One region of the Paenibacillus sp. LS-5 genome, then DNA from elsewhere that is predicted to be linked to it. Evidence: riboswitches for the same ligand, from Rfam matches in the RefSeq annotation. Region 1 holds a riboswitch; each other region holds the start of a gene.
What was found. Region 1 has a riboswitch for cyclic di-AMP ahead of AC0MA3_RS25365 (C40 family peptidase). Riboswitches for the same ligand answer to the same signal wherever they lie in the genome.
Positions count from the first base shown of each region.

Region 2: it holds a riboswitch for cyclic di-AMP, as region 1 does, so the genes downstream of both, AC0MA3_RS02760 (APC family permease) here and AC0MA3_RS25365 (C40 family peptidase) in region 1, are expected to answer to the same signal.
Region 3: it holds a riboswitch for cyclic di-AMP, as region 1 does, so the genes downstream of both, AC0MA3_RS24760 (ubiquitin-like domain-containing protein) here and AC0MA3_RS25365 (C40 family peptidase) in region 1, are expected to answer to the same signal.
Region 4: it holds a riboswitch for cyclic di-AMP, as region 1 does, so the genes downstream of both, AC0MA3_RS20570 (hypothetical protein) here and AC0MA3_RS25365 (C40 family peptidase) in region 1, are expected to answer to the same signal.

Region 1 is NZ_JBWAVA010000028.1:16,925-21,330, reverse strand. It holds gene AC0MA3_RS25375 (M1 family metallopeptidase) at 1-1,611, shown strand, start outside; gene AC0MA3_RS25370 (hypothetical protein) at 1,623-2,453, shown strand; cyclic di-AMP (ydaO/yuaA leader) riboswitch at 2,675-2,813, shown strand; gene AC0MA3_RS25365 (C40 family peptidase) at 2,871-3,299, shown strand; cyclic di-AMP (ydaO/yuaA leader) riboswitch at 3,689-3,831, shown strand; gene AC0MA3_RS25360 (C40 family peptidase) at 3,837-4,328, shown strand.
Region 2 is NZ_JBWAVA010000001.1:602,248-606,653, forward strand. It holds gene AC0MA3_RS02755 (histidine phosphatase family protein) at 1-30, opposite strand, end outside; gene AC0MA3_RS02760 (APC family permease) at 170-1,987, opposite strand; cyclic di-AMP (ydaO/yuaA leader) riboswitch at 2,114-2,272, opposite strand; gene AC0MA3_RS02765 (disulfide oxidoreductase) at 2,500-2,931, opposite strand; gene AC0MA3_RS02770 (DsbA family protein) at 2,931-3,686, opposite strand; gene AC0MA3_RS02775 (ATP-binding protein) at 3,763-4,406, opposite strand, start outside.
Region 3 is NZ_JBWAVA010000025.1:46,404-50,809, reverse strand. It holds gene AC0MA3_RS24770 (HD domain-containing protein) at 1-796, shown strand, start outside; gene AC0MA3_RS24765 (TatD family hydrolase) at 851-1,621, shown strand; cyclic di-AMP (ydaO/yuaA leader) riboswitch at 1,820-2,048, shown strand; gene AC0MA3_RS24760 (ubiquitin-like domain-containing protein) at 2,340-3,500, shown strand; gene rnmV (ribonuclease M5) at 3,666-4,217, shown strand; gene rsmA (16S rRNA (adenine(1518)-N(6)/adenine(1519)-N(6))-dimethyltransferase RsmA) at 4,214-4,406, shown strand, end outside.
Region 4 is NZ_JBWAVA010000016.1:46,699-51,104, reverse strand. It holds gene AC0MA3_RS20590 (ThuA domain-containing protein) at 1-384, opposite strand, end outside; gene AC0MA3_RS20585 (SDR family NAD(P)-dependent oxidoreductase) at 422-1,144, opposite strand; gene ytxJ (bacillithiol system redox-active protein YtxJ) at 1,371-1,697, shown strand; gene AC0MA3_RS20575 (glutaredoxin family protein) at 1,694-1,933, shown strand; cyclic di-AMP (ydaO/yuaA leader) riboswitch at 2,240-2,409, shown strand; gene AC0MA3_RS20570 (hypothetical protein) at 2,579-3,022, shown strand; gene AC0MA3_RS20565 (hypothetical protein) at 3,101-3,316, opposite strand; gene AC0MA3_RS20560 (hypothetical protein) at 3,395-3,592, opposite strand; gene AC0MA3_RS20555 (ABC transporter permease) at 3,627-4,406, opposite strand, start outside.

The DNA.
Region 1 (4,406 bases):
CGCGGGGATACAATGCCAGCGAACGGATACGGCAGTATGACCCTGACCGATCTGCGGACTTCTAACGGTGTCTCGCTCATGCAGCGTCTGCAGTATGTCCAGCCTGACGACGGCAATATGAATGACAGGACACTGGTCAAGGTGCATCTTCCTGTACCCGTGAACGGGGGAGAAAGCGTTACGCTCAGGCTGAAGTATGAAGTCAAACTGCCAAAAATCTTCGCCCGAATGGGAATATCAGGTAATTTTGTAATGGCCGGACAATGGTTTCCCAAACTTAGCGTGTATGAGCCAGCCGGCACCCGCGGGGCGAAGCAGGAAGGATGGAATCTGCACCAGTATCACGGCACCTCCGAGTTCTACAGCGACTTCGGGATATACAGTATCACTCTTTCCGTACCCGCCAATTACACTGTCGCAGCAACCGGATTTCCGGTGAAGACCGCCAAGCTGAAACAGGATCAGAAGATTTATCAGTTCTACGCTGATGATGTCCATGATTTTGCCTGGGCTGCCTCTCCCGACTTTGTGGTTGCAGAGGAAGCCTTCTCGGCACCCGGAGTGCCCGGGGTAAGGATTAAGCTCTATCTGGACCCGGTGCACAAAGATTTGAAGGAGCGGTACTTCCAGGCAGCCAAAGCTGCTCTAAGTGCCTTCAGCAAATGGTACGGTTCTTATCCTTACTCGACACTATCCATCGTTGTTCCGCCAAAGGCTGGGAATGGCGCAGGCGGGATGGAATATCCCACACTCATCACCGCCTTCGGCGCAGCCGAGGATGCCCCGGGCACCCAGCTTGAGCGTACTGTTATCCATGAAATCGGGCATCAGTTTTTTTATGGCATGATCGCCAGCAATGAATTTGAGGAGGCCTGGCTGGATGAGAGCTTCACCTCATATGCAGAAGATCGGCTGATGGAACAGGAATATGGCGTAGCACCCAACTTAGCGCTTCAGTCTAGTCTGGTTACCTCATCACAGCCGCTCAATCTGGAGACCTGGAAATATACAGGTGATGATGCTTATACACGCAACGTATACATCCGGGGCAAACTGGTGCTCAAAGATATTGAACAGCAAGTTGGCACCAAAACCATGGATGCCATCATGGCTGCCTATGCCCGCAAATACCGATTCCAGCACCCTTCCACTGCCGATTTTCAAAAGATCGTAGAAAAAGTGACCAAAAAATCATGGCAAGCCTACTTTGATCAATATGTATACAGTGGTGGTGCTCCTGATTTTGCTGTAGATGACATTATCAATACCGTTCACAAAAAAGGGACCGGCACAGAAAATCTCCGTTATGATTCATCGGTCACCGTGAGCAACAAGAGCAGCCAGTACGAAGAGGTGCCTGTGAAGTTCACCTTTTCGGATGGATATACCGTTCAAAGATATTGGAATGCAAAAGACAAGAAAACTACGTTTCAACTCTCCTACAAAGCGCCGCTGGTATCGGCAGAGATTGATCCCGGGCACTCCATCCTGCTGGAGAGTAGGCATCTGAATAATTTCAGACTGGCAGAACTGGAACCCGACACGCTCTCTCGCTGGACGCTTAGCATAACCAACCTGATTGAAAATCTGCTCGGAACTCTTGTCTGGTGAGGTGAAGGATTGTGAAAAGATCGATATCCCGCGGCTGGTACAGCATGAAGGAACAATTCTATATACTGATTCTGTTGTTTATCTACAGGTTGTTTTGGAGTTATTTCATGTACAAGTTTGTTAAAAGCGCAGTGGTTCCGATACTGCTGCGTTACCCTGATCAGGATGCGGGTGGCAGTGCAATGGGCAGGCTTCTGTATTATGTGGAGGGACAGATCGCACTAAGCACACATTCCGGTGTTCAACAATGGCTCTGGATGCTGCTGGGTTTAAGTGCAATAAGGCTCCTGCTATCACCATTCATCCGGGCAGGATTGCTCCATGAGCTTCATCAGGAACGTAAAGGCGAGCGTGGAATGTTCTTTTTTCCGGGTATGCGGCTATATGGGCTTCCGGTGTTGCTGTTCAGTCTTGCAGAATGGGTGCTTACAGCGCTGCCGCTCTACTGGCTTCTTCCCAGAATGTACGATCTGCTGCTTACCGGAATTGTGGATTATAAGCTGCTGCTGAAATTGGTACCCTACATTCTGGTTTGGCTATTATATCTATTCTTCATCCGAAAAATGCTGCTGTACATGCAGTTCGGTTATACAGGTGGTACAGGAACCCTGTCTTCTCTGCTGGTCTGTCTGAAAGTAATCATTCCTTCAGTGGGAGTATCGGCGGTGATGGGAGCAGGGGGATTGGTAATGATGCTTGCTTGTGGCGGGATGTCGATCTTTTGTCCCGGGATGCCGGCACTTCTGCTGAGGCAGTTCTCTCCCCTCCCCACTACACTGTTCAAAATGTGGGGAATCGCCGCACAATACCATCTCTGGTCCAGTAAATCATTTCCACAATAAATACTGCAATTTGCCGGCATAAAAAAAGAGTCACTGCTCCTTGAGGGAGCGGGACTCTTTTTTTGGATTACAAAGTAAATAAGTGTATTTGCAAAACTGTAAATCCTCTGGTACAATGATGCCTGTACTACTAGTAACAAATTTGTAATCTTTAAGACGCAGCACATTCAAACACAATAAACTTACAAGCATTTGCAAATTGTCGACACGTCGCTCTTCTGGTGCATAAAACGCCAAATTCCCTGCACCGGGAAGTGGGGGAACCATATTTTGGGTGAATTGATCTCGCTTTAGAGGGGTCATAGGGGAACCTTCTACCGAATCCTTAAGCTAACCTCGCAGGCCTTGGAAGGAGTACATCTTTTGAGAAGTCAGAATTTTAAGAAAAAATGTACCGCAGCAGCACTTGGACTAGTAATGGTATTCTCCATCGGAGCTGGTAGCGCTTCCGCTGATTCGAAGATGGACAGCGTCATTGCTAAAACTATTGGAACCACCTATAAATTCGGAGGCACCAGCACAAACGGTTTCGATTGCTCCGGCTTCACCTCGTATGTTTTTAAAAGTGTCGGACTTACCCTACCACGCACGTCCAAGGCACAATTCAGCCTGGGAACATCCGTATCACGGAACAACTTGCGTTCAGGCGATCTGGTATTCTTCAATACCTTTGGATCAGGAGTTTCCCATGTCGGCATTTATGTCGGTGGAGGCAAATTCGCACAATCTTCCAGTTCACGCGGTGTAAATATTTCTTCGCTGAGTCAAGCCTACTGGGCCAACCGCTACGTTGGCGCTAAACGAGTGATGAGCACTACAGCTTACAAGACCGTTGCCTACGACTAATTGAAGTTTTTATCCCCTCAAAATCACACCTCTAACAACTAAATGTAACTTATACGAGCCCGGAACTGATTATTGCCGTAATCATTTCCGGGTTTTTCCTTTTCCTTATTCTCCCTTTTACACACTTTTTAGAGCTTTGAAACACCCTTTTTGATAAATATTCCAGATAAATCTTCCATACCTCTAACTTACGGAGTAATAAACAAGCGCAAATTAGGCATTTTTCTCTTAAAAGGCTCAAAAAATATGTATTTATATGCTTTTAGTGATTGCCAACTGCTTCTGTCTTTGTTACAATTATCGCAGTAAGTCGATAGTAACATTTTTGTAATTATTCAAACCTGATTTACAAAGGTTTTGTCATTGTTTGATCCGTAAGCTAATCCTAATCAACAGTCGTGCCGAGTTCCTTAATTATTAAGGAAACGGGGGAACCGATTTTGGGTGAATTGACCTCCTATTCACAGAGGGGTCATAGGGGACCTTCAACCGAACCCTTAAGCTAACCTCGTAGGCATTTGGAAGGGGTATTTACTTTTGAAGAAGAAGCTGGCAGCCGCACTACTCAGTTTTTCCATCATTCTTACCATCGGAGCGGGAAGCGCTTTCGCAGACTCCAAGATGGACCAGGTTATCGACAAAGCCATCGGTACTAAATACGTATCCGGCGGAGTTTCGACTAACGGGTTTGATTGCTCCGGATTTACCATGTATGTGTTTGATAAGATTGGAATCAACCTTCCTCACCAGTCTGGTTCCCAATATCAAATGGGTACTGCCGTATCCCGTGATAACATTAGACCAGGCGATCTTGTATTCTTTAATACAAGCGGCAAAGGAATATCCCATGTCGGCATTTATGTCGGTGAAGGCAAGTTCGCACACGCTTCTTCCAAGCGCGGTGTAACCATCAGCTCGCTGAGTGACAGCTACTACGTCAACCGCTACGTTGGCGCCAAACGAATTATGAGCACAGATGCTTATCAAGCAGTTGCTACTGATTCACAAGATAACGACGATGTACAATAAGGTCTAATATTGTAACTGAACAAGCTCTTTTCCAGGATTTTTGCCGAAATCTTGGAGGGGGCTTGTTTTTTTGTCTCT
Region 2 (4,406 bases), on a different contig from region 1:
AATTCCATGTCTTATGAAATAAATGGCCATTTGCATCTCCCCTTCTATTTTTTCGGATAGGCATAATAATACCATATTAATATAAAATTCACTTTCACCTTTTCTTCTTAATACAAAAGAGCCGCTCCCGAAGTATCCGGAAACAGCCCTGTTAATGTAATACATCTATTTATTTATGCAAATGATAAGGCACTGTCGCTACGATGATATCTTTTTGATTCATCAGATAAGAGCGGATGAACAAGCTGGTCTGGTTATGCAGGATCGCCTGCCACCAATGCTTCGTTATAAACTGCGGAATGAGTACCGTGATATGGTCGGTAGAAGCGGTCTTCCACTCCACTGTATCAATGAACTTGACAAGCGGACGAAGAATGCTGCGATACCGGGAACGTAGTACAATTAAGCGCACTCCCGGATTCCATTCCTCCCACTTTTGTTCCATTTTGTTAATTTCTTCTTCATCAAATCCAACATACACGGCTACCACATTATCCGTTAAGGACTTGGCATAGCTGATGGAATGCAGAACTGCACGGGTTACACCTGCGACAGGAACTACTACGGTGCTTCCTTTGATACAAGGTTTATCCGTTTCCGGACAAATACGCAGCTGATCTGCTGTATTGAGATAATGGCGGTGAATCCGGTGGAACACGAACATTACAACCGGCAGGAAGATAAAGGCCATCCATACACTCGAGAACTTCGTGATGATAAAGATCAGAGTAATGGTCAGGGTAGTAAGCATCCCCACCGTATTCACAGCAAATTTATTTTGCCAGCCTTTAGGTTTGGATTTATACCAGTGCACCATCATACCAAGCTGGGACAGGGTAAAAGGAATGAATACACCCACTGCATACAAAGGAATCAGACTTTCTGTATTTCCATGAAAAGCAGCGACAAGCAGGGCTGATAATACACCCAAGAAGATAATGCCGTTAGAGAAGCCCAAACGGTCGCCTCGGACCATAAAGGCATGGGGCAGATATTTATCTTTGGCAAACATAAACGCCAGCAGCGGGAAAGCTGAGTAAGCCGTATTGGCTGCAAGGAAGAGAATTACAGCAGTAATCCCTTGAATGAAGAAGTACAAACCACCGCGTCCAAAAGTAGATTCAGCAATTTGGGATACAACTGTAGCTTTGGTATCCGGTGTAATTCCGTACCAGTAGGCGAGCAGCGTGATTCCTGTAAACATACTTCCAAGGATAATTCCCATCATCATCAAGGTTTTGGCCGCATTTCTCTCAGCAGGTGCCTTGAAGTTTGGAATTGCGTTCGATACCGCCTCTACTCCTGTAAGGGCCGAACAGCCGGAGCTGAAGGCTTTAAGCAGTAAAAACAAACTGACATTCGATACAGCAGCCCCGATTTCTGGAACATTGGCGTGGGCTCCGCCGGTTGCATATTTGAATATTCCCGCAATGATCAACACGAAGATCGATACTACGAACAGATACACAGGAATAGCAATGAACGATGCAGATTCCGTAACGCCTCGCAGGTTGACAAGGGTCAAGAGCAGAATAACGGTTACGGCGATTAGAACACTATGATTATGAAGATTAGGAAAAGCGGATGTGATCGCATCCGTCCCTGCCGACGCACTAACCGCAACGGTCAAAATATAGTCGACCAGGAGCGATCCGCCTGCTAAGAGTCCAGTAGGAACCCCGAGGTTGCTCTTGGCAACGATATACGCGCCTCCGCCTTGCGGATAAGCAAAAATAGTCTGGCGATAGGATAAAATCAAAATAGCCAGCAAGCCCAATACGGCTAATGCAATTGGCAATGAGTACCAGATAGCTGTGAAGCCTGCGGCTACCAGCACAATCAGGATTTGTTCCGTTCCGTAGGCTACAGACGAGAGCGCATCAGAAGACAGGACAGCCAGTGCTTTCACCTTGGATAACTTTTCATGATCGAGTTCGTTCGACTTCATCGGACGCCCGATCAATAGTCGTTTTACCTTGCTTACCATTGTAGTAACAGTTCCTCTCTTTGCTTACGTTGAAACGGTAATACCGTGCGCTGTTTTCATTGGTGGATTTCATAAATGCAGGCACAAAAATAAGCATACGGAAATGATCCGCATGCTTACGCATCGTCATTATCCCACCGTTGCTTACGAGGTTAGCTGGCGGATTCGGGCTGTGGTAGCCCTACGGTTATGGCCCTTGCGGACCGTTCCCGATTCACCCCTTTGGCGCTTGGCCAATGTTGGTTCCCCCGTTTTTCCTTACAGAAAATTCAGCGCATATTCAACTTCTCACAAGGTCTAATGATAGTCTACAATGCCTCTTCCGTAAAGCGGTGAAAAAAATGAAAAAAGAATGAAAAAACATCCAATTTACGCAAAACAAAGATGAGGGATATAGCGATCTTTCATTCTCTGCGAATATCCCTTCATACCGGGTTTTTTCATGATTTTTATCTATATTTGTGTCAGAAATTTCAGGAATGATTGCCCTCTATATTCTGCTGTGGCTCTGTCTAGTCTACGGTGTCCTCTTTACGCCCGGTCCAGAGCAAAATCGTGATTAGAGCAAATGCGATCAGGGCAAGTAAAGGGATCGTAATGAACCCGAAAAAATTAAGATAATCTTTATTACAGGGTACGCCAATCGTACATGGGAGCACCTTGCTGAGTGCAGGAATCTTCTGCTCGGCATAATGATAAACACTTATGCTGCCCCCAATTAGACTTAAAGGAAGCACATAAGGAATTATCTTTTTGTCATTCCGGTATGTGGCAATGCCCAGCAGGATGAGCTGCGGGTACATAAATATACGCTGGAACCAACACAGCTTACATGGCTCATACTTCAGGACCTCGCTAAGATACAAGCTTCCCGCTACCGCAATAACGGACACGAACCAGGCCAGATAGAGGCAGTGGCGCCTGCAGAACGTAGAGAACTTCATCACTCGGCGCTCACTGCTTCGGAAGCAGACTTCATCTGTGCATCTATGGCTTCCATATTGAATGGCTCCTCTACTTTGTATCCATTAATAAATACAGTAGGTGTGGAGGTGACTCCGGTATCCTTGGCAAGAGTAATATCCTTTTGCAGTTCACTTTCATAGGTCCGTTCCTTGATATCCTTGCGCAACAGATCTAAGTCAATGGGCAGCTTTTCCTTCTCTGCCAGACTCACCAGAAAATCCTGTGTAGCCCATTCAGCATTTTCATCCCCTTGATTGGCATAAATTGCATCGTAATAAGACCAGAAAGCATCACTATTCTGATGATATACCGAGAGGGCTGCCAGAGAAGCCGTTTCAGAATCCGGACCGATAAAGGCCATATTTACGAAGTAAATAGCTGCTTTATTCTGATTCACATATTCCTGAGCCAGCTGTGGCTTGATGACACCTGCAAAATTGGCACACGCCGGGCATTTGAAATCACCGAATTCGACGATTTTAACCGGTGCATCCGCTTTGCCCAGTCTTGGAAGCTCACTGTAATTGAATTGAACCGCTTCGCCTGAACCTGCATTGGAAGAAGAGTCCTTCGATGCCAAAAGAATAAGCACGGTGAAGATAATCACTACAATGGCCACTGTGCTAATAATCAGGATTCTCGTTTTCTGCTTGTCCTGTTCCTGTTGTGCCCTGCGTTTCTCCGCTTTGCTTAATTGGGGAAGCATGACATTGTTTTTATTTGATTTGTTCAAATGAGAGTTCCTTTCTGTCCCGTCGGGACTGTTGTGGTGAAGGTATTTCCTTTAAAATTATATAATTAAAACTCTCTCATTGGCAAACCTCCTGTTGAGGAATAGGTTCCATCCGCTGCAGAGGGATTCTGAAGCTAAAAACACTCCCCCCGCCTGTGGCATTTTCCGACCAAATGCTTCCCTCCATAAGTTCTACGAGTTTCTTGCAGATCGCCAGCCCGAGACCTGTGCCGGGATATTTGCGGGTATGGGAAGCATCTGCCTGGGAGAAAGGCTGAAACAACATTTTATACTTATCCGGCGTGATCCCAATCCCTGTATCCTTCACCGTGAATTCAAGAACCATAGACGCACCCAGAGCGCTGTATGGAGCTACGGATACTGTTATCCCCCCATGATGAGTAAACTTGACTGCATTGCCGATTAGATTAACCAAAATCTGCCGGATGCGCGCGCTGTCGCCGATGAACAGTTCCGGAACGGCGGGGTCCAGCTGAAGTGACATTGCCAATTCTTTTTGGGTGGCAGCAACCTTGAAAAGGTTCATACACTCCCGCATCAAAACAGGAAGATTGAAATCCGTTTTTACCAGCAGTATGTTTTCTGCTTCCAGGCGGGATATATCCAGAACATCGTTCATCACATTCAACAGGGCATGACTACTCGTATATTGAAGTTTTAATAAGTCCAGTTGCTCCGGAACTGTAATTTCCTCGGCGA
Region 3 (4,406 bases), on a different contig from region 1:
GGTGTCGGGTCCTCTGGATGCAGACCGTATGGATTATTTGCTGCGTGATGCCTATTATACGGGGGTGAATTATGGGACAATCGACATTGATCGTATTCTGAGAATGCTGCGTCCTTATAATGGACGGGTTGTCGTAAAGGAATCAGGTATGCATGCCATCGAGGATTATCTGATGTCACGTTACCAGATGTATTGGCAGGTATATTTTCATCCGGTTACACGCAGCTCGGAGATTATTTTGCGCCAGATATTCCGCAGGGCGAAAGAGCTTCTACAGGAGGGGTATAATTTCCGTTTTATGATCAATCCGCTCAGTGATTTATTTGGTGGAGAGATTAATGTGGAACAGTATTTACTGCTGGATGAAGCCTTGGTACAGACTGCATTTATGCAGTGGACTCTGGAATCCGATGAAACATTAGCTGACTTGTGCAGCCGATTTATTCATCGTAAACTGTATAAATATGTAGAAATGGATCACCTAGACTCGGAGACGATTGATGAAATCCGCCTCAGTTTTGCGGGGGCCGGGCTGCATCCTGATTACGATCTGGAGATTGATTATCCGACAGATCTTCCTTATGATGTTTTTCGTCCAGGGGAGGGTTTTGACAGCAAACAAATTTTGCTGCTGGACCGTCATGATAAACTGCGGGAGATCTCTGAGGTATCCGATATAGTCCGTTCGATCAGCGGTATTCACCGCGGCCGGTATCATCTTTATTTTCCGCAGGATAAGCTACAGAATGTGCTTACACAGCTGCCTGTTTCCATTGCTGAGATCTTTGCAAAATAATACAAAAATTTCTGGAATTCATCATAGAAAACAATACTGAAAGGATGATTCAGCATGCGCTTATTCGACACACATACTCATCTGGATGCACCGCAATTCGACGAGGACCGCGAGGAGGTTATTGCACGCGCTTTAGAGGCTGGAGTCAGCAAGATGATTAATATTGGATTTAATCGGGAAACGATTCCAACGACAATGAAATTAGCAGAAACGTATGATTATATTTATGCAGCAGTAGGCTGGCACCCCGTGGACGCGATTGACATGAAGGAGGGGGATATGGACTGGATTGCCTCTCTGTGCAGCCATAAAAAGGTGGTGGCTATCGGAGAAATCGGGCTCGATTATTATTGGGATACTTCCCCCAAAGAAATACAGCAGGAGGTATTCCGCAAACAGATTGGTATGGCACGGGAACTAAAAATGCCTATCTGTATACATAATCGTGATGCGCACGAGGATGTGGTACGGATTTTGAGGGAAGAGAAGGCAAATGAGATTGGCGGTGTCATGCACTCCTTTTCGGGGAGCTGGGAAACGGCTAAAATGTGCCTTGATCTAGGGTTTCATTTGTCCTTTGGTGGACCTGTAACTTTTAAGAATGCCAGAGTGCCGAAAGAGGTGCTTGCGCAGACTCCAATGGACCGGCTTTTGATCGAAACGGACTCTCCATATCTCACGCCCCATCCCTTCCGTGGGAAGCGAAATGAGAGTGCATATGTGAAGCTTGTCGCCGAGGCAGCTGCGGAAATAAAAGGAATTGATTTACAGGAATTAGCTGAAATAACGTATGCGAACGCACTGGAACGATTTGGGATTGTCTGAAAACGGGAGTAAATCCGGTGAAAAAAGAAGTATAGCCGATATATTAAACTTTTTTAATAAAAAAACGGCCGATTATTACAATATTTTAATGATTTTTTTGCGTAAACGTGGTTGAATCGTGCTTTACAACATGCATCAAAACAGGATATCATCTTTTCAGTGAAGTGAGCTGTTGTTACTGTGACAGTCACATTTTCATGGATCGTCTCGCTGAGTCTCCGTATGGAGAACGGGGGAACCAATAATGATCTGCCGCATGTCCGTACATAGGGTACAACACAGAAATGCCGCAGACTTTATTTGATTTCTTCACGTGGTCTTTGGGGTGAATTTGAGGGCAACCGCCGTGAGCGGGTGACCTGAGATAGGGCGTCTCTCTTATGCCCGAACCCGACAGCTAACCCCGTAAGCGCAAGTAAGAGAGGAAACCTCGTGCATAAACATTCCCGCGTATTCTGACACCCGGAGAGCCACGAAAGAGTCCTCTGTGAACTCTTTTTAGGCTTTTTTTGTTTTTTGAATAATGCGAATGTTTCCAGCATACTGTTGTATAACAGATGTCTGGAGTAGCTATGCCGAGCAGGCGATCCATGAGCAGGAAACGCTAAAGCAATGCGGGCGTATCCTGTGCAATCTCAAACCTAGTTTCGTCAGAAGTGATACAGTCACCTTTGCTATACAACTTGGACGACGGGGCTATGTAAGGAGGATGGAGAGAATGGGCGTATTCCAACCAGAAGTATCCCATGATTCGCAATCATCCAGCAGGTCTTTCGCATTACGGTGGAAGCAAGTGAATCCTCGCGTACTTTCACTTGCAGGCGCGGCATCAATCGTTATCGCGCTAGTAATTCTGCTGTACGTACACGGTCAAAGCTTTAAAGAAATAACTTTAGTAATAGATGGAAAGGTACAGACGCTGGAGACGCGGGATACGCTGCTCAGTGATGTGCTGGCAAAAGAACAAATTTCGCTGCAGCCGCAAGATGCATTATCTATTGGCCTTAGTGATGAAATAAAAGACGGCGACCGTGTCGTAATCAACCATGCGCAGGCTTTTAAGCTAACAGCGGATGGAACAACCAAAACGCTCTACACAACCGAAGACACCATCGGTCAGGCGATTGACAAACTGGGCATCAGCCTGGAGAGCTATGACAAGATTTACCCTTCTCTCAACACCGCAGTTTCTGCCGACATGGAAATCAAAATTGTCCGGATTAACAAGCAAGTGGTACAGCGGACAACAAATTTGCCTTTCCGGGTTATTAAAACCGCAGACCCCTCCCTGACAAAGGGAACTGTAAGAGTTGCGCAAGCGGGCAAACCGGGCGTTATGGTCCAGCATATCGAGAAAATCTATCAAGATGGCGAGCTGGCATCTATGCGCATGGTGGGCAAGGAAGTACAGACGGTTACCAAAGACAAAATCATTGCTATTGGTACCAAAGCACTTCCCAAGGCTGCTGTAGCCACTACTGCAACTTCCAATTCAACCACTACCACAAAAACATCTAAAGTCAGCACAAACAGCAACAATGTTGCGAGCAAAGCAGGTATAGATTTTGAGTACAAAAAAATAATCAAAAATGTATCCATGACGGCTTATTCTTCTGAAGAGCCAGGGATTGGTACACGTACGGCCTCCGGCACACGCGTAACGGAAGGTCGGACCATTGCTGTGGATCCAAACGTAATACCTATCGGCTGGTGGGTGTATATTGAGGGTCTTGGGTTTCGCCGTGCAGAGGATACCGGCGGTGCCATTAAAGGCAACAAGGTGGATGTCTACTATGATTCCCTGAGCAATGCCCGTAACTTTGGGCGTAAATCACGTACAATTTATGTGATCGGGCCTGTGAAGCCAGAGCTGAATTAAGCAGCAGTTTTTTGCAAATTAACAGTTAATAAGATATAGTGAGGGTAGCAATTAAGACTGTTACGGAATTTCAGAGCCTACCGCTCATCACTTATACATTCTTTAGCCAATAAGAAGGGGAGCGAATCCTCTTCTTTTTGCGTTGCAGAGTAAGGAGTTTAGAAAATGATCAAGGAATTAATCGTTGTGGAAGGTAAAAGCGATACAGTTGCCATTAAACGAGCTGTAGAGGCGGATACCATTGAAACAGGAGGTTCAGCAGTGGACCGCAAAGTGATCGCAAAGATTGCACTGGCTATGGAACGCAGAGGGGTCATTATTCTAACAGATCCTGATCATGCCGGTGAACGCATCCGGAAGATTGTGTCTTCCAAGGTGCCAGGCTGCAAGCATGCGTTCATACCTGAAAAAGACGCTACCCGTAAAGGTGACATAGGAGTGGAAAACGCTTCTCCGGAGGCCATTCGTCACGCTCTTAAGCATGTTCATACTTCCTTTGAAGGTGCCCCGGCTCTGATTGGGCTCGAGGATCTGATGGCTGCAGGAATGATGGTGCATCCGCAGGCAGCGGAACGGAGAATGGTGCTGGGTAATCTGCTGGGGATTGGATACTGTAACGGTAAGCAGTTGTATAAGCGGCTGGCGATGTTTGGCATAACACGAGAGGAATTTTCAAATGCTCTCGCGCAAATTGATCAGGGAGGCATTACCTCATGAGTGGCAACAATCATATTTCATCGCCGGTACGCACTAAGGAAATCATTCAGCGTTACGGATTCTCCTTTAAAAAAAGCTTGGGTCAGAATTTTCTGATTGACCAGAATATCCTGGACAAAATTGTGGATGCTGCGGGTCTGGATCAGGCAGCCGGTGCACTGGAGATTGGGCCAGGGATTGGCGCTTTGA
Region 4 (4,406 bases), on a different contig from region 1:
CGCATGCCCCGTAGCCGGAACGGTCATGTGAAGCTCGGTGTAGGCCGGATGATGTGTGAAATGTGCTCCCAGCATCACACCCAGCTCCTGGTTACGCTGCAGTGAAATCCCGTTATGCACCACCAGCAGTCCGCCGCCGTTTGCTACGTAGGAGAGCAAAGCCCCGCTTTGTTCAGGAGCTATTTTGTCGTCAGAAAATTCTGTATACGCTATCACAAGCTTGTAATCCGATAGGCTGACCGAATTCAGCAATGAATAATCTTCCGTAGATTTCACCTCCAGCTTTCCGGCAAACAGCTCCTCGAACACGCGGTCAACACCGGAGAACGGATGATATTTAACCTCTGAATAGCTCCCCAGCGCAAGTGCCTTCCATTCTGACATTTTTCATCCACGCCTTTCTTCTAAGTAAAAGTTGCTGTTACCAGGGCCAAGGGATTCCGTCCAGATCAAGAAAAGCCGGTTCCATGCCCATATGCGCCTTATGCTCCTGCACAATTCCCATGATTTTGCGGGCAGATTCTTCAGGGGTAACAGGAGCGGCCTTATTCTTGTCACAGTTCATACAGGACTGGAGCCAGCCTGGATGGAAGACCATCACCTGGCCGCCCATGACCCGCAAATGGTTGTGCAGCAGAGAAGACTGCATATTAAGCGCCGCCTTGGACATACAATAACCGTACATATTAATCCGCTGATTACGGCCAATGCTGCCAGCTTCGGAGGAGATGTTCACAATCAGTTTGTGCTTGCCCTGCAGCAGGAGCCCCATCAGCGAATTGCTGACCCGAAGAGCGCCAAGCGTATTCACATTATAAATGCGTGCCATCGCGGTGTCATTCATGTCTACCAGCATGGTGGCATCATCCGCACGATCAATAATTCCAGCATTGTTAATAATCATATCCAGATGCCCTGTGCATCCTGCAATGGTTCGTGCTGCACGCTTTACACTGTCACTGCTGCCGACATCCATCGGAACCAGAATTAACTGCCCCTTGTACTTAACTGCGAGTGCTTCCAGTGCTTCCGACTCCTCCATGTACCTCCCTGCAAACACCTTATAGTGATTCTCCAGCAGCCAGCGCACAAGGAAAAACCCGAGTCCCCGGTCAGCACCGGTAACACAAGCGACCTTTTTCATGGAATGGGTCACTCCCTTTTATTTGACATCAGTATACAGAAATCGCCAATTCCCTTCCACCTTAGCATGACAATTGTCATTTTACAACGTCCTCTGTTGGACTATCGGGCTATTCAGGGCCTGCTGAATCTTCTTTTTGATTTAATTTTGAACTATGTTACAATCAGGAATATCATTGCTAGCAACCGAATTGTTAGCAAAATAAACTGCCAGGAGCGTGACCTAAATGTCTATACAACAAATCCACAGTCTTGATGAATTGCATGAATACATTACCCAGCCCGGTAAAAAACTGCTCTTCAAGCACAGCACCACCTGCCCGATCAGCGCCAAGGCGAATGAAGAATTCCAGGCTTATGTCCAGAGCTCCGGCACTACCGCTGCTGTGGTTCATGTGATTGAAGACCGCCCGGTCTCCAACCAGATTGCCGAAGACTTCGGGATCAAGCATGAGTCTCCGCAAATCTTCCTGCTGGAAGATGGTGAGGTCCGCTGGAACACCTCCCACTGGAAAATCACCCGCGATGCCCTCAAGGAAGCTGTGAGCCAATGAGCCAGCCTGTGATCATTTATTCTACAGCCAACTGCAGTGACTGCAATCAGGTGAAGCAGCTGATGAAGGAGCAGGACATTCCTTTTGAAGTACGGGATGTAATGACCAGTACCGTTTATCAGGAAGAGGTTGAGAAGCTGGGCTTCATGGGCGTTCCTGTTACTGTATCTGGAGCACATGTCGTCAAAGGATTCAATCTGCCCGAGCTGAACAAGCTTATTGCAGCAGCCAAATAGATCAGATTCATTGGGCTAATTAGAGCAGCAAGATATCCGGGAGAAGTAGTCTCCCGGATATCTTTTTGTCTGGTGCATGAATGAATCCGCATTCATATCAGCGATTCCAAGCCTTATTATCCCCCAAATATAAAAACTGGCGTGCGAATGAGATAATGAGCCGATAAGTGGCAAGATATATGGTTTTACCTGTTTATTTCCTTTGAACTTTCCGATTTCAATGTGAAATTGACGGAACCACTCCCTTTTTCCCTTTTACAAAGATATTCCTGAAAGAGTATGATTCGTTTTGAACTTATTCATGGAAACCAATCAACGCTGAATTCCCGTCATACGGGAAACGGGGGAACCACCAGGCCAAAAGCCTACATGGGGTGAATCCAAAGGAGACTGCAGAGATGCGGCCTCACAAGGCAGGGCGACTCTCACCGCCCGAATCCGACAGCTAACCCCGTAAGCGTATAGAGAGAGAACTTGATCCGCCACGCTTTTGCGCCAGGTTTATTTGAACCTGTACGGAAGCCGCAGCAGAGGTCCTCCTCTGCTGCGGCTTTTTTGCGCAACATATTTGGGGAACGGGGCTTCGCCGGGGGAGCGGCTGGAAGCTGGGCGAACTGGTGTATCTAATCCGAGGAGGAAACTGGAATGGAATCGCGCACGGCGGCTTCCGCATCCGAATTTGCGGAATATGTTGAAAAGTACAGCGAAAATATCCTTACGCTCTGCAGTCTGCTGCTGGGACAGGGTTCTGAAGCGGAGACGGCTGCCGTGAAGAGCTTCACGGAGCTGTATGTGCCTTATCTGCGAAAAGGCTGCGGCCCGCAGAGCTTCTCCATTCTGGCCTACCGCGCATGCATCCGGTATTGCTCCCGGATTGCACAAGACCGCAAAGCCTGCCTTGCAGCCTGCCTGCCCTGGGAGGATCAGGTTGTGCATGCGCTCCGGTATGGCATGCGGCTCTCCTTAACGGAAATCAGTGAGATCCTCATGAAGAGCCTGCCTGAGCTTAAGGCGCAGCTCCGGCAAATGCGTGAACTGCTGGCGGCACATGAAGCTACACTGCCCACATCAAATTTATCTGCCGGATAAGATCGAATAGCATGCAGCATAGTGAATAGATATCATTCAAAAAAGCCGCGGCAACCTACCGCGGCTTCTGATTCGTTCTTATTCTTTTTTGCCCTTTTTGCTTCTTTTGTCTTTTGCACCATTGCCGCCCTTGGCAAATCTCAGGAATGCCATGCAGCATCCTAATAATCCTACACCAAGCAATAACGTCTGCAGCGCACCCAGCCAGGTTGAGCCTTCTGAATGAATTAGACTACTGATGATAATCAGCAGAATCGAAGCCGCAACCAGTAAGGGCGTTTGTCTTTTTTTCATCAACATTACCACTCCTTACTTACTAAGGTACACTATACAGCATGATTTCGCCAGATGAACGGATAACGGATGTCTGGCTTATTTCGCGTCTTTAAAGCCCTTGTTCTTAGCAAACGTCCAGATGGACAGCAGCATTATAGCTATCCCAGCTCCCGCCATTACTCCCTGTACAAAATCGCGCAGATTCGATCCGTCGGAAGAAATCAGCAAACTTCCGGAATTGAGCAGCATACCTGCAAACATCAATAACGCGAATGATTGTTTCTTTTTATCCATCCTGAACTCTCCTCACACAGTTAGTGGGTTCCACTCAAATCTTGTAAGCCTTCATCGCTTTTCTGATCTCCTTGATGCTTGGGCGTTTGCCGTACATCAGAACGCCTGTGCGGTAGATCTTGGCGGCGAGCCAGCCCAGTCCGAAGGTGGTCACGAGCAAGATGATGAGTGATACGGCAATCTCCCAGAACGCTACTTCCCCTATACCGATGCGCAGCAGCATGCTGAGCGGTGAGGTGATGGGCACAAAGCTCGCCACTTTGATAAGCATAGTATTAGGAGCTGAGATGCTAAACAACGGAATGTAGAAGGCCAAAAAGGTACACATCATTACCGGCATCACGGCCTGGCCCAGATCCTCCGTGCGGCTCACAATGGAGCCTACAGCAGCATACATCAGTGCATACAGGAAGAATCCAAGAATATACAGGATAAAACCGTATACCAGGATGCCATAATTCAATTGTCCAAGATCCAGGTCAAAATCAGTCAATATGCTGGCGTTATGCGGAAGCATCAGATTGATGGCGATACTTGCCGAGATAATAGCAATCTGCATCAGGCCGACCAGGAAGATCCCGATCACCTTGCCGAACATTTGCGTGAGCGGCGAAGCGCTGGTAATCAGAATTTCCATGATGCGGGAGCTTTTCTCTGAGGTTACTTCTGCCGAAATCATATTTCCAGTCATGGTAATCGACATAAAGAAGAGGATCAGAAGCACATAGACGATAACATAATTGATAGCTGGCTTCGATTTATCTGCTGCCGCCCCACCGTCTGTTCCATCCGTACTAAGCTGCTGGGTGCCGAT